Regions from separate parts of the Citrobacter telavivensis genome, predicted to be linked through region 1. Evidence: predicted binding sites of a transcription regulator. Region 1 holds the regulator's gene; each other region holds the start of a gene.
What was found. Region 1 encodes LexA, which represses DNA repair genes until DNA is damaged. Its sites were predicted from a motif close to TNCTGTATGTACATACAGNA; they were not measured.
Positions count from the first base shown of each region.

Region 2: a site for LexA is predicted at 3,851-3,870, ahead of sulA (SOS-induced cell division inhibitor SulA). Genes of this name have one in related genera too.
Region 3: a site for LexA is predicted at 8,760-8,779, ahead of sbmC (DNA gyrase inhibitor SbmC). Genes of this name have one in related genera too.

Region 1 covers NZ_JBGUBF010000006.1:58,850-69,553, forward strand. The annotation lists gene ACERJC_RS20220 (maltoporin) at 1-631, shown strand, start outside; gene malM (maltose operon protein MalM) at 824-1,768, shown strand; gene ubiC (chorismate lyase) at 1,949-2,446, shown strand; gene ubiA (4-hydroxybenzoate octaprenyltransferase) at 2,459-3,331, shown strand; gene plsB (glycerol-3-phosphate 1-O-acyltransferase PlsB) at 3,466-5,886, opposite strand; gene ACERJC_RS20245 (diacylglycerol kinase) at 6,057-6,425, shown strand; gene lexA (transcriptional repressor LexA) at 6,549-7,157, shown strand; gene dinF (MATE family efflux transporter DinF) at 7,242-8,567, shown strand; gene ACERJC_RS20260 (CsbD family protein) at 8,698-8,907, shown strand; gene zur (zinc uptake transcriptional repressor Zur) at 8,985-9,500, opposite strand; gene ACERJC_RS20270 (conjugal transfer protein TraF) at 9,813-10,704, shown strand, end outside.
Region 2 covers NZ_JBGUBF010000001.1:849,661-860,364, reverse strand. The annotation lists gene helD (DNA helicase IV) at 1-340, opposite strand, end outside; gene ACERJC_RS04025 (YccF domain-containing protein) at 464-922, shown strand; gene yccS (YccS family putative transporter) at 929-3,091, shown strand; gene ACERJC_RS04015 (TfoX/Sxy family DNA transformation protein) at 3,045-3,674, opposite strand; gene sulA (SOS-induced cell division inhibitor SulA) at 3,892-4,401, shown strand; gene ompA (porin OmpA) at 4,758-5,813, shown strand; gene matP (macrodomain Ter protein MatP) at 5,893-6,345, opposite strand; gene ACERJC_RS03995 (AAA family ATPase) at 6,531-8,291, shown strand; gene fabA (bifunctional 3-hydroxydecanoyl-ACP dehydratase/trans-2-decenoyl-ACP isomerase) at 8,360-8,878, shown strand; gene rmf (ribosome modulation factor) at 8,974-9,141, opposite strand; gene pqiC (membrane integrity-associated transporter subunit PqiC) at 9,398-9,961, opposite strand; gene pqiB (intermembrane transport protein PqiB) at 9,958-10,704, opposite strand, start outside.
Region 3 covers NZ_JBGUBF010000001.1:2,002,980-2,013,683, reverse strand. The annotation lists gene hisG (ATP phosphoribosyltransferase) at 1-508, opposite strand, end outside; His leader region at 556-678, opposite strand; gene hisL (his operon leader peptide) at 654-704, opposite strand; gene ACERJC_RS09685 (SDR family oxidoreductase) at 867-1,691, shown strand; gene ACERJC_RS09680 (LysR substrate-binding domain-containing protein) at 1,738-2,667, shown strand; gene yoeI (membrane protein YoeI) at 2,884-2,946, shown strand; gene ACERJC_RS09670 (APC family permease) at 2,936-4,297, shown strand; gene tsuA (thiosulfate utilization transporter TsuA/YeeE) at 4,500-5,558, shown strand; gene tsuB (thiosulfate utilization sulfurtransferase TsuB/YeeD) at 5,574-5,801, shown strand; gene sbcB (exodeoxyribonuclease I) at 5,837-7,261, opposite strand; gene dacD (serine-type D-Ala-D-Ala carboxypeptidase DacD) at 7,501-8,673, shown strand; gene sbmC (DNA gyrase inhibitor SbmC) at 8,796-9,269, shown strand; gene ACERJC_RS09640 (FUSC family protein) at 9,395-10,453, shown strand; gene ACERJC_RS09635 (DUF496 family protein) at 10,614-10,704, shown strand, end outside.

The DNA of each region.
Region 1 (10,704 bases):
CGCCACCAAAGACGGCTGGATGTTCACCGCTGAACATACCCAGAGCATGCTGAAAGGCTACAACAAGTTTGTCGTTCAGTACGCGACTGACGCAATGACCACCCAGGGTAAAGGGATCCCACAGGGCTCCTTCACGGGTAATAGCTACAATCCTGATACTGAAATCGGCGTAGTTAACAACGAAATCAACAACAACGGTTCTCTGGTGCGTATCCTCGACCACGGTGCGATCTCCCTGGGCGACCGTTGGGATCTGATGTACGTCGGTATGTATCAGGATATCGATCGTGACGATAACAACGGTTCAACCTGGTACACCGTGGGTGTGCGTCCGATGTTCAAATGGACACCGATCATGAGCACCCTGATGGAAGTCGGCTACGACAACGTGAAATCTCAGCGTACCGACGACACCAACAACCAGTACAAAATCACCCTGGCGCAACAATGGCAGGCTGGCGACAGCATCTGGTCTCGCCCGGCTATCCGTGTCTTCGCGACCTACGCGAAGTGGGATGAAAAATGGGGTTACGACAACGGCATCGCCTACAGCGATACCAGCGCGCATACCTTCAGCCGTGGTGACAACGATGAGTGGTCCTTCGGTGCCCAGATGGAAATCTGGTGGTAATCCAGCACTAACCTGACGTAACGAGGGGCGAAAGCCCCTCCCAAACTGCTGCAATGCCCGATGGCGCAAGCTTATCGGGCCTACGGCACCAGTTTGTAGGCCGGATAAGGCGTCCGCCGCCATCCGGCATCATCTGGTTTAGCGCGCTATTGCCTGGCCACCGCTGAACCCACGCTTTCTGAGGTGATAACAATGAAAATGAAGAAAAGTCTCGTCGCCCTTTGTTTATCCGCAGGGTTATTTGCCAGTGCGCCGGGCATCAGCCTGGCTGACGTTAACTATGTGCCGCAAAATACCAGCGCTGCGCCGACGATTCCGACGGCTGCGCTCCAGCAGTTAACCTGGACGCCGGTTGACCAGTCCAACACGCAAACGACGCAGCTTTCGACTGGCGGTCAGCGTCTTGACGTGGCCGGAATTTCCGGTCCGGTTGCCGCCTACAGCGTACCGGCGAACATTGGGGAGTTAAACATCACGCTCTCCAGCGAAGTGAACAAACAGACCAGCGTATTTGCGCCCAACGTCCTGATTCTTGATCAGAACATGACGCCTTCTGCGTTCTTCCCGAGCAGCTATTTCACCTACCAGGAGCCCGGCGTGATGAGCGCGGATCGCCTGGAAGGGGTTATGCGCCTGACGCCAGCGCTGGGCCAGCAGAAACTTTATGTTCTGGTCTTTACGACCGAGAAAGATCTCCAGCAGACCACCAAACTGCTCGACCCGGCGAAAGCCTATGCCAAAGGGGTGGGTAACTCTGTTCCGGATATTCCGGATCCGATTGCCCGTCATACCACCGACGGCCTGCTGAAGCTGAAAGTGAAAACCAACAGCAGCTCCAGCGTGCTGGTGGGGCCACTGTTTGGTTCTTCCGGCCCAGGTCCGGTGACGGTGGGGAATACTGCCGCCCCTGCGCCGACCTATGCTGCACCTGTTGCCGCGCCGGCGGTGGCTCCTGCACCTGCCAAGAAAAGCGAGCCGATGTTGAATGACACCGAAAGCTACTTTAACAAAGCGATTAAAGACGCCGTTGCCAAAGGCGACGTTGATAAAGCGCTGAAACTGCTTGATGAAGCTGAACGTCTGGGATCGACATCTGCCCGTTCCACCTTTATCAGCAGTGTAAAAGGCAAGGGGTAATGTTCTCCCCACATTGCTGATTTGCAACAACTGGTGCGTCATCTGGCGCACCTTTTTTTTAGCATTTCCTGCGACTTGTTACGCTTCTGTTGCGCAACAGATCACTTAATTATGTTTCCATCTCCCGTAAGCTCTTTTCTGCGATACAATGCCTTTCAGTTATGAAACGGAGAGTCAGGCATGTCACACCCCGCGTTAACGCAACTGCGTGCGCTGCGCTATTTTGAAGAGATCCCCGCCCTGGACCCAGAACAGCTCGACTGGCTGCTACTGGAAGATTCCATGACAAAACGTTTTGAGCAGCAGGGAAAACGGGTCACTGTGACACTGATCAGGGAAGGATTTGTGGGTCAACATGAGGTGGTGGAAGAGCTAACCCGACTGCCAAAAGAAACCCGCTACTGGCTGCGTGAAATCCTGTTATGTGCCGATGATGAACCCTGGCTGGCCGGACGCACCGTGGTGCCCGAATCCACGCTGTCTGGCCCTGAGCTGGCCTTACAAAATTTGGGCAAGACCCCGCTGGGGCGTTATCTGTTTACATCATCGACGTTGACCCGAGATTTTATTGAAATTGGTTGTGATGCCGGGCTGTGGGGACGCCGTTCCCGACTGCGACTGAGCGGTAAGCCGCTGATGTTGACCGAACTGTTTTTACCCGCATCACCGTTGTACTAAGAGGAAAATAAAATGGAGTGGAGTCTGACGCAGAATAAGCTGCTGGCGTTTCACCGCTTGATGCGTACGGATAAGCCCATCGGCGCCTTACTGCTGCTCTGGCCGACGCTGTGGGCGCTGTGGGTGGCGACCCCTGGAGTCCCTCAATTGTGGATCCTGGCGGTGTTTGTCGCCGGGGTCTGGCTGATGCGTGCCGCCGGATGTGTGGTTAATGACTATGCCGATCGGAAATTCGACGGGCACGTTAAACGCACGGCGAACCGCCCGTTGCCCAGCGGCGCGGTGACGGAGAAAGAGGCCCGGACGCTGTTTGTCGTGCTGGTGGTGCTCTCGTTTCTACTGGTGCTGACGCTCAATACCATGACCATTCTGCTGTCAATTGCGGCGCTGGCGCTGGCGTGGGTCTATCCGTTTATGAAGCGCTACACCCATCTACCGCAGGTGGTGCTGGGGGCGGCGTTTGGCTGGTCGATTCCGATGGCCTTCGCGGCGGTGAGTGAATCGGTACCGTTGAGCTGCTGGCTGATGTTCCTGGCCAACATTCTGTGGGCGGTGGCCTACGACACGCAGTACGCGATGGTTGACCGCGATGACGATCTGAAAATCGGCATCAAATCGACCGCCATTCTGTTTGGCGAGCATGACAAGCTGATCATCGGTATCTTGCAGGTGGCGGTGCTGGCGCTGATGGCCCTGATTGGTTGTCTGAACGGCCTGGGGCTGGGCTATTACGGGTCTGTACTGGTCGCTGGCGCGCTGTTTGTCTGGCAGCAGAAGCTGATTGCCAACCGCGAACGTGAAGCGTGCTTCAAAGCGTTCATGAACAATAACTACGTGGGACTGGTACTCTTTATCGGTCTGGCGATGAGTTACTGGCACTTATAAAGCATCTTGTCCGATGGCGCTGCGCTTATTGGCCTACCAGACGGTAAGCCGATGTAGGCCGGATCAGGCGGAACGCCGCCATCCGGCAATCTGACATAAAAAAAGCCGGTCATCTCGACCGGCTTTTCTATGTATTACTCGCCTTGTGTTGCGCTCTCAATCGTCAGGCGCACATCCGACGTGATGAGCTCCGCCAGCATCTGATACACCTTCATCGTTTCGCCCGGTTCCGCATCGCCGGTATCGCTGATGTAACCCTCGTCACGCAGGGTCAGCACCAGTGAGCTGAACACCGCCTTGTCGAAGAATTCCGGTGCGTTGATACCGTGCAGCACGGACAAACGCTGCGCCACGGTGCGGCTTTCTTTCTCCAGCGTCCCGCGGTTGATAGACGGGTTGGCGCTCAGCAGCCAGAAGGTGATGGCATAGCGTTGCAGCGTTTCGCGCGCGCCCGCCGCCAGCAGTTGCAGCGTGCGGGAGTGGGCCGGGTTGATATGCAACTCGTCGTCCTGAACGGTAATCAGCCCCTGACGCTGCATTTCAGCCGTCAGCGCGTCAATCACGCCTGCCAGTTCATCACGCTCCCAGCGCAGGAACAGTTCGGCTTTCAGCATCGGGTAGAGCACGTCAACGTGTTGCAGCAGCGCTTCGCGGGAAATATGACGATGCTGGGTGACGATCGCCGCCATCAGTGAAGGCAACACCAGCATATGCGCGATGTTATTGCGATAGTAGGTCATCAGCACCGCCTGCTCGCGCGGCAGAATGATGATATCGCCAATGGTATCCTTCTCGACTTCGAACTTGTTCATCTGCAACGCGTGATCGATAAGATCGTCGGCGCTGACAGACGGTACGGTCGAATCAGAGGAATACGGCACATTGCGCATCAGATCCAGATAACAGTTGAGCTGCTCGGTCAGTTGCTCGCGGGTCAGCGAACGCTGACGAGAAGCTAGCAGCGCGGTGCAGCACAGGTTCATGGCGTTTGCCGCACCCGCGTTGTTAATACGCACCATCAGCTCTGCCGCAATCCCGTTCACCGTTGGCGTCAGCCAGGCTGGACGCACGGCTTCGATGGGATCGATAGACTCGCGCCACTCCGGCACGTGGTGATTCAGGTATGTCATCAACGGCATCGGCTCGCCAAAGTTCACGTAGCCCTGACCGAGATTACGCAGCTTGCTCAAGCCACGCAGCATCTGCGGCAGACTCTCTTTCTCTTTGGTTGCCCCGCGCAGCTCTTTGGCATAGGTTCCCACTTCCATCACGTGTTCGTAACCGATGTAAATCGGCACCAGGGTGATCGGACGGGTGCCACCGCGCAGCATCGCCTGGATAGTCATCGACAGCGTGCCGGTTTTCGGATCCAGCAGACGACCGGTACGGGAACGACCGCCTTCGACAAAGTATTCAACCGAGTAGCCGCGGCTGAACAGTTCGCCCAGATACTCACGGAAGACGGTGGAATAGAGCTTATTGCCCTTAAAGGTACGACGAATGAAGAACGCGCCCAGGCGGCGGAAGATCGGGCCTGCCGGCCAGAAGTTCAGGTTGATACCCGCGGCAATATGCGGCGGCACCAGCCCCTGGTGGTAGAGCACGTAAGAGAGCAACAGATAGTCCATGTGGCTGCGGTGGCAGGGAACATAGACAATTTCGTGCCCGTCGTGCGCCAGCTGGCGCACGCGCTCAGCGTTGTGAACGTTAATCCCCTGATAGAGCCGGTTCCAGGTGAAGCCCAGGATACGGTCAGTCAGGCGAATCATCTCGTATGAGAAGTTGGCGGCGATCTCTTCCATCAGCGCAATCGCGTTTTGCTGCGCCTTTTCATGGGAGATTTTCTTGCTGCGCGCTTCATCTTCTACCGCGCGGGCAATCGCTTTGGACGCCAGCAGCTTGTTGAAGAGATCCTGACGTGCAGGCAGACGTGGCCCCACAGCAGCCAGTCGCTGACGGGCAAAGTGCATACGCGCCACGCGTGCCAGTTTCTGCGCAATGATTTTATCCGTGCCGTGCTCATCGGCCATGCGGCGCAGGGAGACGGAAGGAGAGAAACGGACAAAGCTGTCGCGACCCAGCCAGGAGACGGCAACGAATTTCTGGATGCCGTTAAGCATACGCAGCGGCGGGTTAACCTCACCCTTCTCGCGACCCGGTGAGCGTCCAAACATCACCGACACCGGCACCATTTGCACATCCAGATCCGGATTGCTGCGATGCAGGTCGAGATAGTTATGGAACAGCTTAATGGACTCTTCTTTCGGCGTGTAATAGGTGAACACCCGCGGTCCGCCGTGAATGAACACATAGCGCGGTAACTGCGTGCCATCGATCTCCAGCGGCTCTAATGGGTCGGGGAGATCGTGCGCCAGGCATTGCGCGCGCAGCGTCAGCAAGTCCGCTTTGGAGTTGTACGGTAAAACGTACATAATTGGACGAGAGGTATCGAGTCCTAACTCCGGGGCAGGATCTGCCGGAATAGACTTGCTTTTTACCAGTACGCTTAATGGTAAATTCAGGATTTTGTAGTAAATTCGTGGCCAGCCGGACATAAACGATGTAAAGCCTCTGGTTAATAATGCAATTGCGTTGCAAGGATATCAGAAAGTCATGTGAATTTCTGGTGTATCCCGTCATACTTCGCGCCGCGTTGCCTTAACTCGAATCACATGAGTTAACAAGACAATGTCATTGACGCCAATAATGCAAAAAGGTTCTTTTAATGGCTAATAATACCACTGGATTCACCCGAATTATCAAAGCCGCAGGCTATTCCTGGAAAGGTTTTCGCGCCGCGTGGATTAACGAGGCCGCGTTCCGTCAGGAGAGCGTGGCGGTTTTGCTGGCCGTGGCTATCGCCTGTTGGCTGGATGTGGATGCCATTACGCGCGTGCTGTTGATTGGCTCCGTCATGCTGGTCATGATTGTTGAAATCCTGAACAGCGCCATCGAGGCCGTGGTGGACCGTATTGGTTCTGACTATCACGAACTCTCTGGTCGCGCAAAAGATATGGGCTCGGCGGCGGTGCTGCTCTCTATCATTGTGGCGCTGATCACCTGGGGCATCCTGCTGTGGACACATTTTCGCTAAGGTTTTTTCGACCCTGATTCCATAACAAGTTAAATCTGCTGTTGAATGTGCAGTTTGTGGTTCCAAAATCACCTTTAGCTGTATATACTCACAGCATAACTGTATATACACCCAGGGGGCGGAATGAAAGCGTTAACGGCCAGGCAACAAGAGGTGTTTGATCTCATTCGGGATCACATCAGCCAGACAGGTATGCCACCGACGCGTGCAGAGATCGCACAGCGTTTGGGGTTCCGTTCCCCAAACGCGGCTGAAGAACACCTGAAAGCGCTGGCGCGTAAAGGAGCAATTGAAATCGTCTCCGGCGCTTCTCGCGGCATTCGACTGCTGCAGGAAGAAGAAGAGGGTTTACCACTCATCGGTCGTGTTGCGGCGGGCGAACCCTTGCTGGCGCAGCAGCACATTGAAGGCCATTATCAGGTGGATCCGTCTTTGTTTAAGCCGAATGCCGATTTCCTGCTGCGCGTCAGCGGAATGTCGATGAAAGATATCGGCATTATGGATGGCGATTTGTTGGCGGTACACAAAACCCAGGATGTGCGTAATGGCCAGGTGGTTGTGGCGCGTATCGACGACGAAGTGACGGTCAAACGCTTGAAAAAACAGGGCAACAAAGTTGAGTTGCTGCCTGAAAACAGCGAATTTAAACCTATCCTGGTTGACCTTCGCGAACAGAATTTCACCATCGAAGGATTGGCCGTTGGCGTCATCCGTAACGGTGAATGGCTGTAGTATTCCTGTAGGCCGGATGAGGCGTTTACGCCGCCATCCGGCACTCTCACCACTCTCGTTATAACCTCTTCTCAGGCTCGCTCCATGCCGTTTTTTGCTTCTGCTGACAAAGCGCTCTGGCGTCTCGCCTTACCGATGATTTTCTCCAATATCACCGTTCCGCTGTTGGGACTGGTGGATACGGCGGTCATTGGTCACCTGGACAGCCCCGTGTATCTCGGCGGGGTGGCGGTGGGGGCGACGGCAACCAGTTTTCTGTTCATGCTCCTGCTCTTTTTACGCATGAGCACGACCGGGTTGACGGCGCAGGCGTTCGGTGCGAAGAATCCTCAGGCGCTGGCGCGGGCTCTGGTGCAACCGCTGATCCTGGCGTTGGGCGCAGGGGCAGTGATTGCGCTCTTTCGTACACCGATTATCGATCTGGCGCTGCACATTGTGGGTGGTAGCGAAGCGGTGCTGGAACAGGCAAGACGGTTTCTGGCCATTCGCTGGCTGAGCGCCCCGGCATCGCTGGCGAATTTGGTACTGCTCGGTTGGTTACTGGGCGTACAGTACGCGCGTGCGCCGGTGATCCTGCTGATTGTCGGCAATATCCTGAATATTGTGCTCGACCTCTGGCTGGTGATGGGGTTGCACATGAACGTGCAAGGGGCCGCGCTGGCGACGGTGATCGCGGAATATGCGACGCTGCTGATCGGTTTGCTGATGGTGCGCAAGGTGTTGCACCTGCGTGGCGTCTCCCTCGTTATGCTCAAACAGGCCTGGCGGGGAAACATTCGTCGTCTTCTGGCGCTCAATCGCGACATCATGCTGCGTTCACTGCTGCTGCAACTCTGCTTTGGCGCTATCACCGTGCTGGGGGCCAGACTGGGCAGCGATATCATCGCCGTTAACGCCGTATTGATGACGCTGCTGACGTTTACGGCCTATGCGCTGGATGGCTTTGCTTACGCCGTGGAGGCGCATTCCGGTCAGGCCTATGGTGCCCGCGACGGCAGTCAGTTACTGGAAGTCTGGCGTGCCGCGTGCCGTCAGTCTGGTATCGTCGCGCTGCTGTTTTCACTGGTTTATTTACTCGCCGGCGAACCGATCGTTGCGCTGCTGACATCACTACCGCAAATCCAACAACTGGCCGATCGCTACCTGCTCTGGCAGGCGATTTTGCCTCTGGTCGGCGTCTGGTGCTATCTGCTGGATGGCATGTTTATCGGCGCAACGCGGGCGGCTGAAATGCGCAACAGCATGGCGGTGGCCGCCGCCGGGTTTGCGCTGACGCTATTCGCGCTACCCGTGTTGGGTAATCACGGTTTATGGCTGGCGTTGGCGGTATTTCTGGCGCTGCGTGGGCTGTCATTAGCCTGGATCTGGCGGCGTCACTGGCGAAACGGAACCTGGTTTGCTGTCTCGTAATGGTTAAAGATTCTGAATAGTGAATTTAACCCAGAATCTATGACTACACTTAATCTCACGTCCAGCAGAAAACGAACGCAGTTGGGCGGTTTACTCTCACTATTCACAGCCTAATAAAGAGGACGTTATGATGAATAAAGACGAAGTCGGCGGTAACTGGAAACAGTTCAAAGGTAAAGTGAAAGAGCAGTGGGGCAAACTGACCGATGACGATATGACGGTCATTGAAGGTAAGCGTGATCAGCTGGTGGGTAAAATCCAGGAACGTTATGGTTACGCGAAAGACCAGGCGGAGAAAGAGGTCGATAGCTGGGAAAAACGCAACGACTATCGCTGGTAATCCCCCCTCTTACCCGTGAGTACAAGGATGTACACCCCTCTGTTTGCTTCGGGCGGCATCGCGTGCCGCCCACGCCCTTAACGGGGCTTCTTTTTAACCTGAATCGAATGGTCGTGCTGGCACTCGCCAGGATGACGACAGGCTTCTACTTCCACGCAGGCTGAACATAATCCGTGTGCTTCAATGACATTGTGGCGCAGGGCAAATCCCATCTTCGCTGCCAGCGTATGCATAATGTCTTCCACGCCTTCCGCACACTCTTCCTTCACCGCGCCGCAGCGGTCACAGATAAACATGGCGGAAGTATGGGTCGGCTGATCGAACAGGTAGCACAACACGTAGCTGTTGGTGGATTCGACTTTATGCACAAACCCTTGTTCAAGCAGAAAATCGAGGGCGCGATAGACCGTTGGCGGCTTGGCCTGCGGTTCGGATTCACGCAGCAGGTCGAGCAGATCGTAAGCGCTAATCGCGCCTTCCTGCAGGCTCATCAGACGCAACACTTCGAGGCGCTGTGGGGTCAGGCGCACATTGCGTTGCGCGCACAGTTTTTCAGCTTGCGCCAGCAACTCTTGCGTTGTGGTCTTTTCCATTGGGCACCTCGGATCGCATGGAGTAAGAAAACCCTCACTTTATCATGTTATGGGAGAAACGCCGAGTTCCAGACCAGAGCGATAAATCGCCCGCTAATCTTTCCCTGATTTACAAACTCTTCTATATATATTGAGGCATGTCACAAAAATAAACGCCCCGGCGATAAAAGGACGGGGCAAAACAGGCAACTTTTTCCTTGTTAATCACAGCAATGCTCCAGCTTTGTCCGGTTGATACTGGCAGAGACGATTTTCACCTGCGAATAAAATGGGCTTACTGTGAATAAAAATTTGAATATTTTGGTGGTGGCGATGACGGGCTCGCTGTTGGCGTCTCAAACCGCGAGTGCCGCGAATTCCTGGACAGAAGCGCGTAATGACGCGATGGGCGGCACGGGCGTGGCGTCAGCAAATTATGGCAGCGGCGTACTCATCAACCCGGCATTATTGGCGAAGTCACAGCCGGATGATGACATTACGGTGATCTTCCCGGCTATCGGTGGACAGATTTCCGACAAGGATAATCTGCGCGATAAGATTGATGATGTCACCGACGACGTGAATAACTACCGCCGCTCCCTGGACAATATCAACCCCCTCGATCTCTTTGTTCCCGGCAGCGCAGGCTACCGGCAGGTGTCTAATGCCGCGGGCGATCTGGCTGACCAACTGGAATCCCTGAAAGGGAAAACGGCCAGTGCGAAAGCCGGGGGCGGGCTTGCGGTCAGCATTCCGAACGATGTGTTAGCCGTGGCCTTTGTGGCGAAAGCCAACGCCCGCGCCCGTGTGAGTTCGTCTATTGATCAGGGCGACATCGACACGCTGCGCGGCGTTGAAGCGGTGCCTTCCAGCATCCTGGCGGTGGATCCTGAGAACCTGAAGTCAAAAGGGTTTGGCCGCGCCGCCATTGTCTCTGATTACGGTGTCGCAGTGGCTCGGCAGTTCGACCTGGGCGGCGTACCGGTTTCGGTTGGCGTGACGCCGAAACTGCAAAAAACCTGGCTCTACAACTACACGGTCTCGATTTACGATTTCAATAGCGACGACATCAACAGCAGTCGCTATCGCAATGATGATACCGGTTTTAACGTTGATGCGGGCCTGGCCGCGGACTTTGGCGAACACTGGACGGTTGGCCTGAGCGGGCAAAACCTGTTCTCTCGCGATATCGACACAAAAGAGGTGGCTGGCGTCCGCGATACTT
Region 2 (10,704 bases), on a different contig from region 1:
TTCGCACGGCAATTAAATCCAGTTGTTCCTGCAATACACCGGCCGCAACTTCACTCATCTCCTGGCTCCACTGCTGCCAGCGGGTATTCAGATGATGATGGAAACGCTGGGTTTCAGCCCACTCGGTGCCATGCAGTCGCACCACTTTTTCATCCGGCAGCACGAATTCAAGTTCGCCCCACACCAGCCCGCGCTTACAGTGAATCGCCAGTAACTGATTGAAGGGTATGAGATATTCATGGCGATCGCCCGACACTTTAATGCCAGCATTGAGGATCACCGCCCTGTCGTAGGGGTGTTGTGCCAGACGTTTTCCAATAGATGTTGCTTTAAGTTCCATGACTCAGCCGATCCAGACAAAGCGTATTTCTTCTCAGTGTAACCGCCAGAGAATACGTGCTCCAGCCCAAAAAAACGTTACAATTGCCAGGAATCATAGAAAACCAGAATCAACCGAGGGTCTATGCGTACCGTTCTGAATATTTTGAATTTTGTGCTGGGGGGTTTTGCCACCACACTGTCCTGGTTCCTGGCGACGCTGGTCAGTATTGTGCTGATCTTCACCCTGCCGCTCACCCGTTCGTGCTGGGAAATCACCAAACTGTCGCTGCTGCCTTACGGAAATGAAGCGGTCCATGTCGATGAACTGGATCCGGCGGGAAAAAACGTGCTGATGAATACCGGCGGGACACTGCTAAATATTTTCTGGCTGATCTTCTTCGGCTGGTGGCTGTGCCTGATGCACATCGCCGCTGGTATCACCCAGTGCATCACGATCATTGGTATTCCGGTTGGCATTGCGAACTTTAAAATTGCCGCGATTGCGCTGTGGCCCGTGGGACGTCGCGTCGTCTCTGTGGAAGTCGCACGGGCGGCACGTGAAGCGAACGCCCGCCGCCGTTTTGAGTCACCAGGACGCTAAGTCAGTATGTTAAGTCCCCTGCTTCGTCGCTATACCTGGAACAGCACCTGGCTGTATTACGTGCGAATTTTTATCGCTCTCTGCGGAACCACCGCGCTGCCCTGGTGGCTGGGCGATGTCAAACTGACCATCCCCCTGACGCTGGGAATGGTGGCGGCGGCGTTGACCGATCTGGACGATCGGCTCGCGGGCCGTCTGCGAAACCTTATCATCACGCTCATCTGCTTTTTTATCGCCTCCGCCTCGGTCGAGTTGTTGTTTCCCTACCCGTGGCTGTTCTCCATCGGACTGACTATCTCCACCAGCGGTTTTATCCTGCTCGGCGGTCTGGGTCAGCGCTACGCAACGATTGCCTTCGGCGCGCTGCTGATCGCGATTTACACTATGCTCGGCGCGTCTCTGTACGCCCAATGGTATCAGCAACCGCTTCTGCTGCTGGCAGGTGCAATCTGGTATAACGGATTAACGCTTACCGGCCATCTGCTGTTCCCCATTCGTCCCCTGCAGGACAATCTGGCGCGCAGCTATGAACAACTGGCACACTTTCTGGAGCTAAAATCGCGTCTTTTTGACCCGGATATTGAAGACGAAAGCCAGGCGCCGCTTTATGATTTAGCACTGGCCAATGGCCAACTGATGGCGACGCTGAATCAGACAAAAGTGTCCTTGCTGACCCGGTTGCGCGGCGACCGGGGACAACGCGGCACGCGGCGTACTCTGCATTATTACTTTGTGGCGCAGGATATTCATGAACGCGCCAGTTCCTCGCATATTCAATACCAGACGCTGCGCGACCATTTTCGTCACAGCGACGTGATGTTCCGCTTTCAACGTCTGATGTCGATGCAGGGGCAGGCCTGTCTGCAACTGTCACGCTCGATTTTGCTACGCGTCCCCTACCAGCACGATCCACATTTTGAACGCGCTTTCACGCATCTTGATGCAGCGCTTGAGCGGATGCGGACAAACGGTGCCTCCGCCGATCTGCTGAAAACGCTGGGATTCTTACTGGCTAATTTGCGCGCTATCGACGCGCAGCTGGCTACGATTGAATCCGAGCAAGCTCAGGCCATGTCGCGCAATGAATCAGAAAGCCAGCTTGCCGATGACAGTCCGCACGGGCTCAGCGATATCTGGCTGCGGCTGAGCCGCAACTTCACCCCGGAATCCGCGCTGTTTCGGCATGCGGTCAGGATGTCTCTGGTCCTGTGCGTCGGCTATGCGATCATTCAGATAACCGGTATGCATCACGGTTACTGGATCCTGCTGACCAGCCTGTTTGTTTGCCAGCCTAATTACAACGCCACGCGACACCGTCTGGCGTTGAGGATCATCGGGACGCTGGTCGGGGTCGCGATTGGTATCCCGATTTTATGGTTCGTTCCGTCACTGGAAGGCCAGCTCATTCTCCTGGTGATCACCGGCGTCCTGTTCTTTGCCTTTCGCAACGTCCAGTATGCCCATGCGACCATGTTTATTACGCTGCTGGTCCTGCTGTGCTTCAATTTGCTCGGCGAAGGGTTTGAAGTCGCCCTCCCCCGAGTGATTGATACGCTCATCGGCTGCGCCATTGCCTGGGCGGCGGTAAGTTTCATCTGGCCTGACTGGCGTTTTCGTAATCTCCCGCGGGTGATGAAAAGAGCAACCGACGCCAACTGTCGCTATCTGGACGCCATTCTGGAACAGTACCATCAGGGACGCGACAATCGACTGGCATACCGCATTGCTCGCCGCGATGCCCATAACCGCGACGCAGAGCTGGCCTCCGTAGTGTCGAACATGTCCAGCGAACCCGATGTGACGGCACAGACGCGTGAGGCAGCGTTCCGTTTGCTCTGTCTCAACCACACATTCACCAGCTATATCTCCGCATTAGGGGCGCATCGTGAGCAACTTACCAACCCCGACGTGCTTGCATTACTGGACGATGCGGTCTGTTACGTCGATGATGCGCTACATCATCTCCCGGCCGACGAAGAGCGCGTGCAACAAGCGCTGGCTGAACTGAAACAGCGCATCCAGCATCTTGAGCCGCGCCCGGACAGCAAAGAACCATTGGTGATTCAGCAGGTCGGTTTGCTGGTGGCCCTGCTGCCGGAAATGGGTCGACTACAGCGACAAATCACTCAATCTTCTCCGGAAACATCGACACCGGCGAAAGCGACTTAACCCACAAAGCAAGCTCCTGGCGGCGTATCGCCGGGAGCGCAGCTTCATGAATGCCATAAATGGCGCCTTCAAGATTAAACAGAACCTTGTCGGTAATGGACTTATTAATCTGTCGAAGCCGCAGCCAGCACATTTTGGCCCCCAGCATTCGCAGGGTGGCGACGTCGTAGATCCCCGCTTCATTCAGTAAACTTTCCAGATGAAAAGTCATATTGGGGAGATCCTTAAGCCGCTGCTGTGAACAACGGGTCAACTTCTCCTGCAACGCGGCATCCAGTGAAAACTTCGATAACTGGATCAACTGCTGCTGGTCGCGCCACAAACTGTCATCAACCTGATAATAGTTGAGCATGACCGGACGTCCGCGTTTGAGAAATGTCAGCCAGACAGGGGAATGTTGCACGCAATACTGTACGCTTTGCTCACAGGCACGAAGATAAAGCTCACCATTCGCGACCATCGCAAAGACGGTATTCTTGATAGTCAGACTGTAGCTGCCGAACAGTGAACGGAAATGAATCCTCCCCAGAGAAGATAAATATTCCTGTGATTTATAGATCCTGTCATAGGAGTGTACTTTCATAAAATTCCCTGTTAAATCATAAACTAAAAGAATGATTTGTCGTCACGGATCCGTTACAGACGAAAATAGGCAACTTATTCTCAGGGGGCAAGTTGTATTTCGTTTTTACCGCAACCATGAATAAAAAATGCGAGTCTGTTTCCGAAAATAAAGTTGATCTTTCACGACATCAGGGTTACTGTACATCCATACAGTAACTCACAGGGCTGGATTGATTATGTACACTTCAGGCTACGCAAATCGTTCTCCGTCATTCTCTTCCACATCGAACACGATGGCGCGCGTCTCTTCTGAGAAAGTGTCCACCGGGCTTATCAGCGAAGTGGTCTATCGTGAAGACCAGCCCATGATGACGCAGTTACTGCTGTTACCGCTTCTTCAGCAGTTAGGTCAACAATCGCGCTGGCAGCTCTGGCTGACGCCGCAGCAAAAACTGAGCCGTGAATGGGTTCAGTCTGCCGGCCTTCCGCTGACCAAAGTGATGCAAATTAACCAGCTTTCCCCCTGCGATACGCTGGAATCGATGATTCGCGCATTACGCACGGGCAATTACAGCGTGGTGATCGGCTGGCTGACAGAAGAATTAACAGATGAAGAACATGCTGAATTGGTCAGGGCGGCGGATGAGGGAAACGCGATGGGATTTATCATGCGTCCCGTGAATGCTCAGACTCATGCCACGAGACAGCAAACCGGGCTAAAAATTCACTCGAATTTGTATCATTGAGTGAAATTAGGATTTATCCTGGAATTTTTTTTGCCCCCGAGACCTTCGCATTGAGGACTAACGTTTTTTTTCGGTGAACGCTTGGCGGACGCGGTTCCCGCGAAATCGGGGGGAAGATTTTGATGCACGAAATGTTAAATATTATGTATACAAGCTTTTTTTTTTCATATGCCTGACAGAGTTCACACTTGTAAGTTTTCAACTACGTTGTAGACTTTACATCGCCAGGGGTGCTCGGCATAAGCCGCAGATATCGGTAGAGTAACTATTGAGCTAGTCCCCCGGTGAAGGATTTAACCGTGTTATCTCGTTGGAGATATTCATGGCGTATTTTGGATGATAACGAGGCGCAAAAAATGAAAAAGACAGCTATCGCGATTGCAGTGGCACTGGCTGGTTTCGCTACCGTGGCGCAGGCCGCTCCGAAAGATAACACCTGGTACACTGGTGCTAAACTGGGTTGGTCCCAGTACCATGACACTGGTTTCATCGACAACAACGGTCCGACCCATGAAAACCAACTGGGTGCCGGTGCGTTCGGTGGTTACCAGGTTAACCCGTATGTTGGCTTTGAAATGGGTTACGACTGGTTAGGTCGTATGCCGTACAAAGGTGACAACATCAACGGTGCTTACAAAGCTCAGGGCGTTCAGTTGACCGCTAAACTGGGTTACCCAATCACTGACGATCTGGACATCTACACTCGTCTGGGTGGTATGGTATGGCGTGCAGACACCAAGTCTAACGTACCTGGTGGCGCATCTACCAAAGATCACGACACTGGCGTATCCCCAGTATTCGCAGGTGGTGTTGAGTACGCAATTACTCCTGAAATCGCTACCCGTCTGGAATACCAGTGGACCAACAACATCGGTGACGCTAACACCATCGGTACTCGTCCAGACAACGGTCTGCTGAGCGTAGGTGTTTCTTACCGTTTCGGTCAGCAGGAACAAGCTGCTCCGATCGTAGCTCCGGCTCCGGCTCCGGCTCCAGAAGTACAGACCAAACACTTCACCCTGAAGTCTGACGTTCTGTTCAACTTCAACAAAGCCACTCTGAAACCAGAAGGCCAGCAGGCTCTGGATCAGATGTACAGCCAGCTGAGCAACCTGGATCCGAAAGACGGTTCCGTAGTGGTTCTGGGCTTCACTGACCGCATCGGTTCTGACGCTTACAACCAGGGTCTGTCTGAGAAACGTGCTCAGTCTGTTGTTGATTACCTGATCTCTAAAGGTATCCCGGCTGACAAAATCTCCGCACGTGGTATGGGCGAATCCAACCCGGTTACTGGCAACACCTGTGACAACGTGAAAGCTCGCGCTGCACTGATCGACTGCCTGGCCCCGGATCGTCGCGTTGAGATCGAAGTTAAAGGCGTCAAAGACGTTGTAACTCAGCCGCAGGCTTAAGTTTCCGTCTAATAAAAAACCCCGCGCTGCGGGGTTTTTTTTTCGTCTGTTATCGACAGGATGGTTGTAACGTCGCGGACTACTCTTTGCCCAACAACGCCTGCAGGTCCTGCTTCAGTGAAGACATCTTGTTGGCATACTTCTCTTTATTCTCTGCATCTTCAATTAGCTGCACCACGGTCTCTGATAACGTCTTACCGCGCCGCTGCGCCAGTCCGGCCAGTCGCTGCCAGACGATAAACTCCAGATCGATAGATTTCTTTCGCGTGTGCTGATGCTCGGCATTGAAATGACGTTTACGCCGCGCACGTATCGTCTGCTTCATGCGGTTTTGCAGCGCAGGATTCATATGTTCATCAATCCAGAGATTGACCCGCACCGGTTCATTTTCCAGCGTAAGCAACAAATCCACGGCTTCCTGGGCAGCACTGGCCTCCACATAACGGGTAATTAATTCCCCTTCGCGGTGCTTCTTCACCAGGTACTTCCACTTCCAACCGCTTTCAAGATTCTCAAGTTGTTGATATTTCATGGCGATCTCAATGTTACCGTGTCACTCCTATCAGAATATCAGCTTTTTCAGCATCTGAAGAAAAGAATCTTCAGGCTGTGAGCCACTCTGCACGCTCCTGCGCGTTTAGCGTCGCTTTCCACGTGTGAAGCGCGGACGGTTACGCTATAATCGCGTCTTTTACAACAGACTATAAAACATCAACTTTGACCATTACGAAACTTGCATGGCGTGATCTTGTCCCTGATACCGACAGTTATCAGGAGATTTTTGCACAGCCACATGTCACTGAAGAAAACGACACATTACTGAGTGATACTCAACCACGCTTACAATTTGCCCTGGAGCAATTGTTACAACCCAGAGCCACATCCCCTTTCATGCTGGCCAAAGCGCCTGAAGAGCTTGAGTATCTTAATCTTCTGGCCGATGCCGCACGTGCCTTACAGCACGACACCGGTCGCCTGACTGGAGGTCACTACGAGGTTTCGGGCCACACGATTCACTATCGTGACGCTGAGCGGGCTGAAGACAATTTTGCCACCTTATCACAGGTGGTGATTGCCGACTGGGTTGAGGCAGAACAGCTGTTTGGCTGCCTGCGTCAATTCAATGGCGACATCACGCTGCAGCCCGGACTGGTTCACCAGGCCAATGGCGGCGTGCTGGTTATCTCCCTGCGCACCCTGCTTGCACAACCGCTGCTGTGGATGCGCCTGAAGGCCATTGTCAGCCGCGAACGCTTTGACTGGGTAGCCTTTGATGAGTCCCGCCCGCTGCCGGTCTCCGTGCCGTCTATGCCGCTTAAACTGAAGGTGCTGTTAGTTGGTGAGCGCGAGTCGCTGGCGGATTTCCAGGAAATGGAACCTGAACTGGCCGAGCAGGCTATTTATAGCGAATTCGAAGATAACATGCAGATCGTGGATGCAGAATCCATGACGCAGTGGTGTCAGTGGGTGACGTGGACTGCGAAACGTAATCAGTTACCTTACCCGGCGCCCGATGCCTGGGAAGTACTGGTTCGCGAAGCAGTGCGTTATACCGGCGAACAGGATACGTTACCGCTCAATCCGCTGTGGATCATCAGGCAGTTCACGGAAGTCGCGCCGCTGTGCGAAAGTGAAACCTGCACGGGTGAACAGCTCAGCCTGATGCTTGCCCAGAGAGAGTGGCGCGAAGGATTCCTGGCCGAACGCATGCAGGATGAGATCCTCCAGGAACAGATCCTGATCGAAACAGAGGGTGAGCGCGTTGGTCAGATCAACGCCCTGTCGGTGATTGAATTTCCCGGCCACCCGCGCGCCTTCGGTGAACCTTCACGTATCAGTTGCGTCGTGCACATTGGCGATGGTGAGTTCACGGATATTGAGCGGAAAGCCGAACTTGGCGGTAATATTCATGCTAAGGGAATGATGATCATGCAGGCGTTCCTGATGTCGGAACTCCAGCTCGAGCAACAACTCCCCTTCTCGGCCTCGCTGACGTTTGAACAGTCCTACAGTGAAGTTGATGGCGACAGCGCTTCCATGGCAGAACTGTGCGCACTAATAAGCGCGCTGTCCGATGTGCCAGTTAATCAGAGCATCGCCATTACCGGTTCGGTCGACCAGTTCGGTCGCGCTCAGCCCGTTGGCGGTTTAAATGAAAAAATTGAAGGCTTCTTCACGATTTGCCAACAGCGCGAACTGACGGGTAAGCAAGGGGTCATCATCCCCTCTTCCAACGTCAGGCATCTTAGCCTGCAACCCGCGCTGCTACAGGCCGTTGAAGAAGAGAAGTTCACTATCTGGGCGGTAGATGACGTTACCGACGCGCTGCCGCTGCTGTTAAATCTGCTGTGGGATGGTGAAGGCCAGACAACGTTGATGCAGACTATCCAGGAGCGTATCGCCCAGGCGACGCAACAGGAAGGACGTCACCGTTTTCCGTGGCCGCTGCGTTGGCTGAACGGGATTCTTCCGAACTGATCGGACTTGTTCAGCGTACACGTGTTAGCTATCCTGCGTGCTTCAATAAAATAAGGCTTACAGAGAACATGGTAGATAAACGCGAATCCTATACAAAAGAAGACCTTCTTGCCTCTGGTCGCGGTGAGCTGTTTGGTGCGAAAGGCCCGCAGTTGCCTGCACCGAGCATGCTGATGATGGACCGTGTCGTCAAGATGACCGAAACGGGCGGTAACTTCGACAAAGGTTATGTTGAGGCAGAGCTGGATATCAATCCGGATCTTTGGTTCTTCGGATGCCACTTCATTGGCGATCCCGTCATGCCGGGTTGCCTGGGGCTGGACGCAATGTGGCAGTTGGTTGGATTCTACCTCGGCTGGCTCGGCGGTGAAGGCAAAGGCCGTGCACTGGGCGTAGGCGAAGTGAAGTTCACCGGTCAGGTACTGCCTACTGCCAGGAAAGTGACCTATCGTATCCACTTCAAGCGTATCGTGAATCGCCGCCTGATCATGGGCCTGGCGGATGGCGAAGTGCTGGTGGATGGGCGTCTGATCTATACCGCAAACGATCTGAAAGTGGGTCTGTTCCAGGACACCTCTGCATTCTGATGCCTGACCCGGTAAAGAGCCAGTGTGCCGTTTATCACAGGTTATAAAAGGCGAAACCTCCGCACTGCGGAGGTTTCTTTTTTAAAGAGACAGAATCAGGCCATTACCACCCTGTCAGCCATGGCTTCTCGCCAGCCTCCCAGCCAATACGATCTCTGATTCAGCGTCTGATAGGGACACATTTCTTTCGAACGTCCGGCAATACCGGCCTGATAACCACGTTGATGTGCCCGTTCCAGGCGATCTCGTTTTTGTCTCTTCATGCCTCGTTTCCCTCATACTTATATCTGGTGGAAAAGATAACAGTGATTACGAAGTGTGCAATCACACTAAACGAATACCGCGAATCCCCTGTTCCGTCAATGTACAAAATTCACACGGGTGTCATATTTGTGAGCTAGCGAAAAACTCAGTTGTACAAAAAATGTGAGCCGGAACAAGTTCCTGGGTCATCCTGCCGGTAAAAAAAAACCGCCCCAAACACGCGGTCTGAGACGGTTTTATTTACAAAAATTTAAACTATGGAATGCGCTTCAGCTCCTGGGCGATCGCCGCAGCTTCCTGGTTCCAGACGGTTGCCAGCACTTTCACCATCTCATCGTAACCATCCTGCGTCTGAATGGCTTCAATGTGGAACGGACGCTTGATGAGACGTCCCTGGTGGTTAAGCAGCCACTCACCGCTGACCACCACCTTACCATCATAACGACCGTGGAAGCCGGTTACCGTTACGTTGAGCGTATCCTGCACGCTGCCCAAAGGTTGAGAGGCCACTACCCAACCTGGCAGTTGCGTACTCAGATTGGCAACCAGCGTATTACGCAATTGCTGATCCAGCGGGCTGGCCCACAAATTGTTATTGGCGATCGCGTACTTCACATCGCTGGTCTGATAGACCACGCCATTGCCAGCCAGATAATCTGGCACCGCAACCTGCTCGACCCACAGCAGACGGTTGCCCTGGTTTGCGGTACTTTGCACGCCCCCTTGCGCAACAGGGAGCTGATAATAGCTTTTATTCTCTCCACTGGAGCTGCACGACGTCAGCCAGAACGCCATCGCCACCACTAGCCACTTTTTCATTGTTTCGCCCTCTTCGGCTCTGGATCTTTCTTGTCCTTCGCTTCAAACACCAGCGCGTTGCTCTTCTCATTCAGCGTTTTCAGCACCGGCTGTAGCTCGCGGAGTACCTGATCAAGACGTTGCATATCGGCCACCATCTTGTTGTAGGCTGCGGAGCCCGGCTGGAAGCCCTGCATGCTGCGGTTCAGTTCACGTAACGTGTTCTGCATATCCGCCGGCAACTGTTGCATCGACTGACTGGAGGTAATCTTGTTCATGTTATCCAGCGTCGTTTGCAGATGTTTCATCGTGCGCTGGCTTTCACTCAACGTATTGGTAGCCTGCTCAATCATCGGGTTCAACGGCAGATTGTTGATCTTATCCAGCGCTTCCATCAGTCTCTGCTGAATTTGCGCCAGACCTCCGCTCACCGTCGGGATGATCTGATAACCGTTAAACTCGCGGATACCGGTAAGCGGTGGCTCTTTCGGATAGAAGTCCAGATCGACATACAGCGCCCCGGTCACCAGGTTCCCGGTTTTCAGCGAGCCGCGTAAGCCCCGTTTCAGCAGTTCGGCCAGATGTGCACCCACGTCCGTATCTTCACCAAGCTGTGCTTTCAGCCGCTCAGGTTCAATGCGCACCAGCACCGGAATGCGGTAATCGTTGTTAAATACCTGGCGCATATTCGGCGCAAAGAACGGCACTTTACTCACCGTCCCCAGACGAATACCGCGGAACTCCAGCGGCGCGCCCGGTTGCAG
Region 3 (10,704 bases), on a different contig from region 1:
GATCGCAGATGGCATCGGCCAGTCCAGCGCGTGGGGCCACTTCCACAGAACCGTTCAGGAGACAGGATTTAAAGGAGACACCTTTCTGGTCGAGATAACGTTTGAGCAGGTGGGGATAAGAGGTGGCGATGCGTTTGCCATCCAGCGCGGCGGGGCCATCCCAGGTTTCATCAACGGGCGTGGCCAGAGAAAGACGACAACCACCGAAGTCGAGACGACGCAGGGTAAAGTAGCGCGGATCTTCGCCCTGGGCGCGTCGGTTCAGCAATTCCTCTTCCAGAACGTTCTCACCGATGATGCCCAGGTCAACGACGCCGTCCATCACCAGACCGGGGATATCGTCGTCACGCACACGCAGAATATCAATCGGCATATTCTCTGCCATCGCAATCAGGCGCTGGGTGTGTAAGTTAATTTTAATCCCGCAGCGAGCGAGTAATTCGCGTGAGTCATCGCTCAAACGACCTGATTTCTGAATAGCTATGCGTAAACGGGTGTTATCTAACATTCTCTTTTCCTCTTTATCCTGTCTGAACCTGTCTGAATTGCGCACCAAAAAAAAAGCCCCCGGAAGAAATCTTCCGGGGGCTTTCTCATACGTTCATGCACCACTGGAAGATCTGAATGTCTCCCAGCACACATCGCCTGAAAGACTAGTCAGGATGATGGTGATGATGGTGGTGTTTAAATTGAACGCGTGTCATAAAATTCTCGATGAATGCTTATTCATTTGATGCCTTTTAACCTAAACCACTTTAACGCTTTAAAGCAAGCGCTTTTTTTAATTCCTATTTATAGTATGAATTGTCAGTCTTAAAACGCTGGCGTAGCCTTATAGACATAGTGCTGGAGTCAGGAGAAAACGGATGAAAAAGGTCGCAGTTGTCGGTTTAGGATGGTTAGGCATGCCGCTGGCGATGTCGCTCACTGCCAGGGGCTGGCGGGTGACGGGGAGCAAAACCACCCAGGATGGCGTGGAAGCGGCCAGAATGAGCGGGATCGAAGGGTATCCGCTACGGCTCGAGCCTGAACTGGTGTGCGAAACAGATGACCTGGATGCGCTGATGGATGTTGATGCGCTGGTGATTACTTTACCAGCCCGTCGCAGTGGTCCTGGCGAAGAGTTCTATCTGCAGGCCATGCAGGAGCTGGTGGACAGCGCGCTGGCTTACCGTATTCCGCGCATTATCTTTACCAGTTCGACCTCCGTCTATGGTGACGTGCAGGGGACAGTGAAAGAGGGAACGGCGCGTAATCCGGTCACCGCCAGCGGTCGCGTGTTAAAAGAACTGGAAGACTGGTTGCATAATTTACCGGGTACGTCGGTCGATATTCTGCGTCTGGCCGGACTGGTAGGGCCTGGACGTCATCCGGGTCGCTTTTTCGCCGGTAAAACAGCCCCTGACGGCGAGCACGGCGTCAATCTGGTTCATCTGGAAGATGTCATTGCCGCCATTACCCTGTTGTTACAGGCACCAAAAGGGGGACACATCTATAATATATGTGCGCCTTCGCATCCTGCCCGCAATGTATTCTATCCGCAGATGGCGCGTCTGCTGGGAATGGAACCGCCGCAGTTCCGTGATTCCATGGATAACGGTAAAGGTAAAATTATAGATGGCAGCCGGATCTGTAATGAGCTTGGGTTTGAATACCAGTATCCCGATCCGCTGGTGATGCCGTTGGAGTAATGCTTACCTCCAGCAGTTAGTCGCCATACACCGCAAGGGGGCGTGTATGAAACCACTGCTGGATGTGCTCATCATTCTCGATGCCCTTGAAAAAGAGGGCAGCTTTGCGGCCGCGTCGGCCAAACTGTATAAGACGCCGTCTGCACTCAGCTATACCGTCCACCGCCTGGAAAGCGACCTCAACATTCAGATCCTCGATCGCAGCGGCCATCGCGCCCGGTTCACGCGTACCGGGCAAATGCTGCTGGAAAAAGGGCGCGAAGTCCTGCATACCGTGCGGGAACTGGAAAAGCAGGCAATTAAACTCCACGAAGGTTGGGAAAATGAGCTGGTGATTGGCGTAGACGATACGTTCCCCTTTTCTCTGCTTGCCCCACTGATTGAATCTTTTTATCAACATCACAGCGTCACGCGTCTGAAGTTCATTAACGGCGTGCTGGGAGGATCGTGGGATGCGCTGACCCAGGGCAGGGCGGACATTATTGTCGGTGCGATGCATGAACCGCCCTCATCCAGCGACTTTAGCGTTGCGCGTCTGGGCGAACTGGAACAGGTCTTCGCTGTCGCGCCGCACCATCCTTTGGCTCAGGAGGCAGAGCCGTTGAGCCGCAGTACCATCAAACGCTATCGCGCAATTGTGGTCGGTGACAGTTCGTCTCTCTCTTCTGCATCGGCGACGCAACTGCTTGATGACCAGGAGGCGATCACCGTCTTCGATTTTAAAACCAAACTGGAACTGCAAATCAGCGGTCTGGGTTGCGGTTATCTTCCACGCTATCTGGCACAGCGCTTCCTGGAAAGTGGGGCGCTGATCGAGAAAAAAGTGGTAGCACAAATGCTCTTTGAACCGGTGTGGATGGGATGGAATGAGCAGACGGCGGGGCTTGCCAGCGCCTGGTGGCGGGATGCAATTTTAGCAAATAGTGCTATTGCTGGCGTCTACACAAAAGACGAGACAAACAAATCAAACATTTAAGAAAAAATAGTTCACGACAAGCCTCTCATTCTCTTGTCTTTTCGCCTCATTTTAGTGCACAATGCGCCGCTTGCAAAAAATGACATTAACCGACGTTTTCATACGCGTCGGTTATTTTTTTGCATCAAACCAATCATTCATACAAAGAGGCCGGGCTTCGTACCGGATAGATATTTACTAAAAACCGACAGTTGTTGTCGCTGAGGAATCCAGAAAATGGGGCAATTTTTTGCTTACGCGACGGCATTCGCCGTAAAGGGGAATGACCATGTCGCATAACGCTACTCCAAAAACCTCTCGCGTGGAATTGCGTAAAACGCTTACGCTGATTCCGGTTGTCATGATGGGTCTTGCCTATATGCAGCCGATGACGCTGTTCGATACGTTTGGTATCGTTTCGGGCCTCACTGACGGTCACGTTGCAACGGCGTACGCCTTTGCGCTGATCGCTATTCTTTTTACTGCGTTGAGCTACGGTAAACTGGTTCGCCGTTTCCCGTCTGCTGGCTCGGCGTATACCTATGCCCAGAAATCCATTAGCCCAACCGTTGGCTTCATGGTGGGTTGGTCATCCCTGCTGGACTACCTGTTCATGCCGATGATCAACATCCTGCTGGCTAAAATTTACTTTGAAGCGCTGGTGCCGTCCGTGCCGTCGTGGATCTTTGTTGTCGCGCTGGTGGCCTTTATGACCATCTCTAACCTGCGCAGCATCAAGACCGTGGCGAACTTCAATACCCTGATTGTGATCCTGCAGATGGGCATTGTGGCGGTGATTGTTGGCCTGATCATCTACGGTGTTTCGAACGGCGAAGGTGCCGGTACCCTGACCAGCACCCGTCCGTTCTGGTCGGAAGGCGCGCATGTTGTGCCGATGATTACCGGGGCAACGATTCTGTGCTTCTCATTCCTGGGCTTCGACGGTATCTCTTCGCTGTCTGAAGAGACCAAAGATGCAGAACGCGTGATCCCGAAAGCTATCTTCCTGACGGCGCTGATTGGTGGTCTGGTGTTCATCGGCGCTTCGTACTTCCTGCAACTGTACTTCCCGGATATCTCTCGCTTTAAGGATCCGGATGCGTCTCAGCCGGAAATCATGCTGTACGTGGCGGGTAAAACTTTCCAGTGGGGCGTGCTGATTTTCTCCAGCGTGACCGTTCTGGCTTCCGGTATGGCAGCACATGCAGGCGTCTCTCGTCTGATGTACGTAATGGGCCGTGACGGTGTATTCCCGACGCGTTTCTTCGGCTACATTCATCCGAAGTGGCGCACCCCGGCGTGGAACGTGCTGCTGGTGGGTGCGATTGCCCTGATGGCGATTAAGTTTGACCTGGTAACGGCGACGGCGCTGATCAACTTCGGTGCGCTGGTGGCATTTACCTTCGTGAACCTGTCTGTGATTTCACAGTTCTGGATCCGCGAAAAACGCAACAAGACGCTGAAAGACCATTTCAACTATCTGGTGCTGCCGGTATGCGGCGCGCTGACCGTTGGCGCTCTGTGGATCAACCTGGAAGAGAGTTCCATGGTTCTGGGTCTGATCTGGGCCGGTATCGGTCTGGTGTATCTGGCTTGCGTGACCAAAAGCTTCCGCAACCCGGTTCCGCAGTACGAAGATATCGCACAGTAATTCATAACGTCTGTAGTCCCGGTAAGCGAAGCGCCACCGGGCAGGAAGCCGGAGTTAACCACTCCGGCTTTTTTTATGTCGTTGGTTTATTTCCAGTCATTATTCATAACCATTCGTTCTAAATTAGAGAATTTGGTTATTGGTTCCCCGCCGCGTGGTCAGGAATAATTTCCTGATTGATATTCTTCAGGCTAACGAATTTATGTTTTCAATGATTTTGAGCGGGGTTATCTGCGGCGCGCTGCTGGGTTTTGTGATGCAACGTGGTCGATTCTGTCTGACCGGTGGTTTCCGCGATATGGTTATCGCCAAAAACAACCGCATGTTCTATGCGCTGCTGATCGCGATTTCCGTACAGAGCGTCGGTGCCTTTGCGCTGATTCAGGCGGGAGTAATCCGCTATGATGCTGGCGCGTTCCCGTGGCTTGGCACCGTTGTCGGTGGCTACATCTTCGGGATTGGGATTGTCTATGCGGGGGGATGTGCCACCGGAACCTGGTATCGTGCGGGTGAGGGGCTGATCGGCAGCTGGATTGCGCTGGCGACCTACATGGTGATGAGCGCGGTAATGCGTTCGCCTCATGCCAGCGGTTTAAACCAGACGCTGAAGGCGTACAGCACGGAGCACAACGCTATTGCCGACACGCTGAACCTCTCCGTCTGGCCGCTGATTGCGGTTCTGCTGGTCGTGACGCTCTGGGTGGTCAGCAAAGAGCTGAAAAAGCCAAAGCTGAAGGTGGCCTCTTTACCGCCGCGCCGTACCGGGCTTGCCCATATTCTGTTTGAAAAACGCTGGCACCCGTTCGTGACGGCGGTGCTGATCGGTCTTATCGCGCTGCTGGCATGGCCGCTGAGCGAAGCCACCGGGCGTATGTTTGGGCTTGGGATCACCTCGCCGACGGCTAACATCCTGCAGTTTCTGGTGGCAGGAGACAGCAAATTCCTCAACTGGGGCGTTTTCCTGGTGCTGGGGATTTTCCTCGGTTCGTTCATTGCGGCAAAAGCCAGTCGTGAATTCCGTGTACGGGCAGCCGATGCGCCAACGACGCTGCGCAGCGGTTTCGGCGGGATCCTGATGGGCTTTGGCGCCAGCATTGCCGGCGGCTGTTCTATCGGCAATGGTCTGGTGATGACGGCGATGATGACCTGGCAGGGCTGGATTGGCCTGGTATTTATGATCCTTGGCGTCTGGACCGCGTCGTGGATTGTGTTTGTACGACCGCAGCGTAAAGCCCGTCTGGCAAGCGCTGCGGCAAATTAAGTGTAAGGATTAATGATGGCAATTAAAAAACTGGACGTGGTCACGCAGGTTTGTCCGTTTCCACTGATTGAAGCAAAAGCCGCGCTGGCCGAGATGGCGAGCGGTGACGAACTGGTGATTGAGTTTGACTGCACCCAGGCGACCGAAGCGATCCCTCAATGGGCTGCACAGGAAGGGCATGCGATTACAGATTATCAGCAGGTTGGCGATGCCGCCTGGAGCATCACCGTACAGAAAGCGTGATAACAGGCCCTCCGCCGTGGCGCGGAGGGCGAATCTCAGACAATCTCTTCCGCGTACTGCCACAGCGCCTTCAGTAGCGCCTGCTTCTCTTTATCATCCGCATATTCCTGATATAACACCTGCAACTCATCGGCGTAGTGCTGTAAATATTCCGGCGTAAAGACCTGGCGACGGTGTTCCAGCCAGCGCTGCTGTTCTGCTTCATCCAGCGTTCCGGGGAAGTTACGCGCCCGATAGTTGAACAACAGTTTTTCAATACGCGGATCGAGAAAGGTGATATCCAGTGCCGGCAGATTCTGCGGGTCGGTTTCCAGCACAATCTTCATGGCCGCCCGGTCAGCATCGCTGAAGAAGCCGTTATAGAGCTGGGCATCGACGTTGTCAGACGGCGTGAATGGTTCCGCTTCAGCAAAGACGGCGACCACTTTGTCACGCACCTGCGGATTTTCACGCAGTACTTTCAAATTATCGAGGCAGTGCTGGCGATTAATGCCCAGACGGTCAGCATCTTCCGGGCGCAACGTGTTCGCCTGCGCCAGCACCGGACATTTGTTGATGTGTACCAGTTTCAGGGGAACGGCGGCGTTATCGCCCAGACTGGCTTTGGCGGTATACAGACGCTCGCGCAGGGTGTCGCTGTCCAGTTCCAGCAGCGGCGAAATATCACCGGCCAGGTCAACCATAATCACCGCATTGCGGTTATCCGGATGCCAGGCCAGAGGCGCAACCCAACTGGTATTGCCGCGCCATGCGCCAAACATACCGGAAACATGCACCAGCGGCTTCATTTGCGGCACATCTATCAGCGCGGCCAGCTTGTGCTTGTTGCGGTGCGTATAGAGATACTCAAACAGACGCGGCTGACGTGACTTCACCAGTTGTGCCATGGCAATGGTGGCATAGACGTCCGCCATCGCATCGTGCGCATTGCTGTGTTCGATACCATTCGCTTTCGTCAGATGCTCCAGGCGAAAACTGGGGAGCCCGTCGTCATTTTCCGGCCAGTTGATGCCTTCCGGGCGCAGGGCATAGCAGGCGCGCATGACGTCCAGCAGATCCCAGCGTGAATTATCATGCTGCCAGCTCCACGCGTAAGGATCGTAGAAGTTGCGGTACAGCACGTTACGCGTGACTTCGTCGTCGAAACGCACGTTGTTGTAGCCAATAATGCAGGTTTTCGGCACCGTAAACAGTGCGTGGATCCGCGCGGCAAACGCAGCTTCATTGTCACCTTTCTCCCACGCTTCCTGTGGGGTGATTCCGGTGACCATCACAGCACCTGGTTGAGGCAAATAGTCATCCGCCGGTTTGCAGTAAAACACCTCTGGCTCGCCGATAACGTTGAATTCGCTATCGGTACGCAGGGCGGCAAATTGCGCTGGTCTGTCGAGCGCCGGGTGAATGCCAAAGGTTTCGTAATCGTGGAAGAGAAAGGTGGGTTGCTGCTTGCCGTCATTCATAAATAAGTGGGTTCCGTGACTTCTGGTTGCGCGCTGCCTGGACTGCACAGAGTACCAAAGTTCGACGCGGTAATCAGCCTGACTCGCCGTGAAGCAATAAAGAAACTCGCGACCGGAAACGCGTTCATAACAACGAAAGAGAGAAAACTATGCGATAAGTCACATTTCCTTGCAATTAATCCCTGTTTGTTTTGCCAGTTTTCCGTAAAAAGGACGGCTCTTTTGGAACACCTGAGGACATGCTGTTGAAACCCCGTCTGTTTATTGCCGCTTCTTTACTCGCGATTCATCTCGCTTCTGCTTTTGCCGCGAGTTCGGCCAGTTTTGCGCCCCCTCCTCCCAGCATTGAGGCCGGTTCGTGGGTGCTTATGGATTACACCACGGGGCAAATCCTCACTGCGGGTAATGAACATCAGCAGCGCAATCCTGCCAGCCTGACCAAGCTGATGACCGGTTATGTGGTCGACCGCGCCATTGACAGCCAGCGCATTACGCCGGATGACATGGTCACGGTGGGACGCGACGCGTGGGCAAAAGACAATCCGGTTTTCGTCGGCTCCTCGCTCATGTTCCTCAAAGAAGGAGATCGGGTATCCGTGCGCGACTTAAGCCGTGGATTGATTGTCGATTCCGGTAACGACGCCTGCGTTGCGCTGGCTGACTATATTGCCGGTGGACAGCCGCAGTTTGTCGCCATGATGAATAATTACGTCAAGAAGCTCAATTTACAGGATACCCATTTTGAGACGGTTCACGGGCTGGATGCCCCCGGTCAGCACAGCTCGGCTTACGATCTGGCGGTATTGTCCCGGGCCATCATTCATGGCGAGCCTGAGTTCTATCATATGTACAGCGAGAAAAGTCTCACCTGGAACGGCATTACGCAACAGAACCGTAATGGGCTGCTGTGGGACAAAACCCTGAACGTTGATGGGCTAAAAACCGGTCACACCTCGGGCGCGGGCTTCAATCTGATTGCCTCTGCGGTGGATGGCCAGCGCCGACTGATTGCCGTTGTTATGGGGGCGAATAGCCCGAAAGGGCGTGAGGAGCAGGCCCGCAAACTGCTCCTCTGGGGGCAACAACATTTCGACACGGTGCAGATCCTGCGCAGCGGTAAGCAGGTTGGGACGGAGCGCATCTGGTACGGCGATAAAGAGAACATCGCGTTAGGCACCGAACAAGATTTCTGGATGGCGCTGCCGAAGGCGGAAATCCCGAACATCAAAGCGAAGTACATCCTGGATAAGAAGGAACTGGAAGCACCGCTCGCCGCGCATCAGCGGGTCGGAGAAATTGAGCTCTACGACCGTGACAAACTGGTCGCCCACTGGCCTCTGGTGACGCTGGAAGCGGTAGGCAAGGGGGGCGTCCTTTCGCGTCTGAGTGATTATTTTCATCATAAAGCCTGACGATCGCTGGCAGGAGACTGGCAGGAGTTCGGCTCTGCTCACATAATAATCACAAATCTCTTGTGGCTGTTATTCAGGCTTAGTTACACTGTATATAAATACAGTGTAACAATGGAGGCAACATGAACTACGAGATCAGACACGCTGACAAGCGTACCGTTGCAGGTTTCCACCTGGTGGGACCGTGGGAACAAACGGTGAAACAAGGCTTTGACCAGTTGATGATGTGGGTGGATGACAAGCAGGTTGTGACGCAAGAATGGATCGCCGTTTACTTCGACAATCCAGATGAAGTGCCTGCCGAAAAACTGCGCTGTAGTACGGTCGTTTCGGTGCCCGCTGATTTTGTCATACCGGAAAACAGCGAAGGCGTGACGCTCAGTGAAATCGATGGCGGTCAATATGCGACGGCGGTTGCGCGTGTTGACAATGGTGACTTTGCGACGCCATGGCATCAGTTATTTAATAGCCTGATGCAGGATCAAAAGTATGAAATGACATGCAAACCCTGCTTTGAAGTCTATCTGAACAACGGTTGCGAAGACGGTTACTGGGATATCGAGATGTATATCTCGGTGCAACCTGTCACGAAGTAAGCATAAAACCAGGCGGACCGGCGCTGAGCGACTACGCTTAGCGAGATGTCCTGTCCGCTGCGGTGATCTTCTGCGCGTAAAAACAGGTACAATCTGTTTTTGTCTTTGCCTGACGGAGTGCGTGAGTGCGTGCCGATAAGTCACTGAGTCCATTTGAAATCCGCCTGTATCGCCATTACCGCATTGTGCATGGTATTCGCATCGCGCTGGCCTTCATCCTGACCTTTTTACTTGTTCGCCTGTTTAACATTCCTGAAGGGACGTGGCCTCTGATTACGCTGGTGGTGATTATGGGGCCAATCTCGTTCTGGGGAAACGTGGTTCCCCGCGCGTATGAACGGATCGGTGGCACGATCCTCGGGTCGGCGCTGGGGCTGGTGGCGCTGCGCCTCGAGCTTTTCTCATTGCCGCTGATGCTGCTCTGGTGTGCGGCGGCCATGTTCCTGTGTGGATGGCTCGCGTTAGGTAAAAAACCGTATCAGGCGCTTTTAATTGGCATCACGCTGGCCGTGGTGGTGGGCGCTCCTGCAGGCGATATGGAGACCGCGCTCTGGCGCGGCGGCGATGTCATTCTCGGGTCGCTTCTCGCCATGCTGTTCACCGGAATCTGGCCGCAGCGCGCCTTTATCCACTGGCGAATCCAACTGGCACATTGCGTAACGGCCTATAACCGGGTGTATCAGGCTGCACTGTCGCCCAATCTGTTAGAACGTCCTCGGTTGGATAAACACCTGCAACAGCTCCTGGCTGACGTGGTAAAAATGCGCGGGCTTATCACTCCCGCGAGCAAAGAAACGCGCATCCAGAAATCTATTTTTGAAGCCATTCAGACCGTCAACCGTAACCTGGTCTGCATGCTCGAATTGCAGATCAATGCCCTGTGGGCGACCCGTGAGAGCCATTTTGTCATGCTCAACGCCCATACGCTGCGGGAAACGCAGAAAATGACCCAGCAGGCGCTACTGACGATTGCGCATGCGTTGTTTGAAGGCAACCCGCAACCGATTCTCGCGAACAGTGAAAAACTGAATGAGACCGTTAACGAACTGCGCACGCTGATACGCCAGCATGATGAACATAATGTGGCCGAAACGCCGATTCATGGCTATGTCTGGCTCAGTCTGGAAACCGCCCGTCAACTGGAGCTGCTGTCGCATCTTATCTGCCGCGCACTGCGCAAATAAAAAGCAGGTAAGGGGAATGCTGCCGCTGCTGCTTCGATTCAGCAAGGAATAAGGGTATGATGGAAACCAGAATGAAGCCATTGTCATTTGTGGCTGCGAAAAGTAATGTTAGCCCTATCGTTTAAACGAATCCGACTCTCACATTATCAGGGGTGTAAAAATGGAAACTACCAAGCCATCTTTCCAGGACGTGCTGGAATTTGTCCGTCTGTTCCGTCGTAAAAACAAACTGCAGCGTGAAATCCAGGACG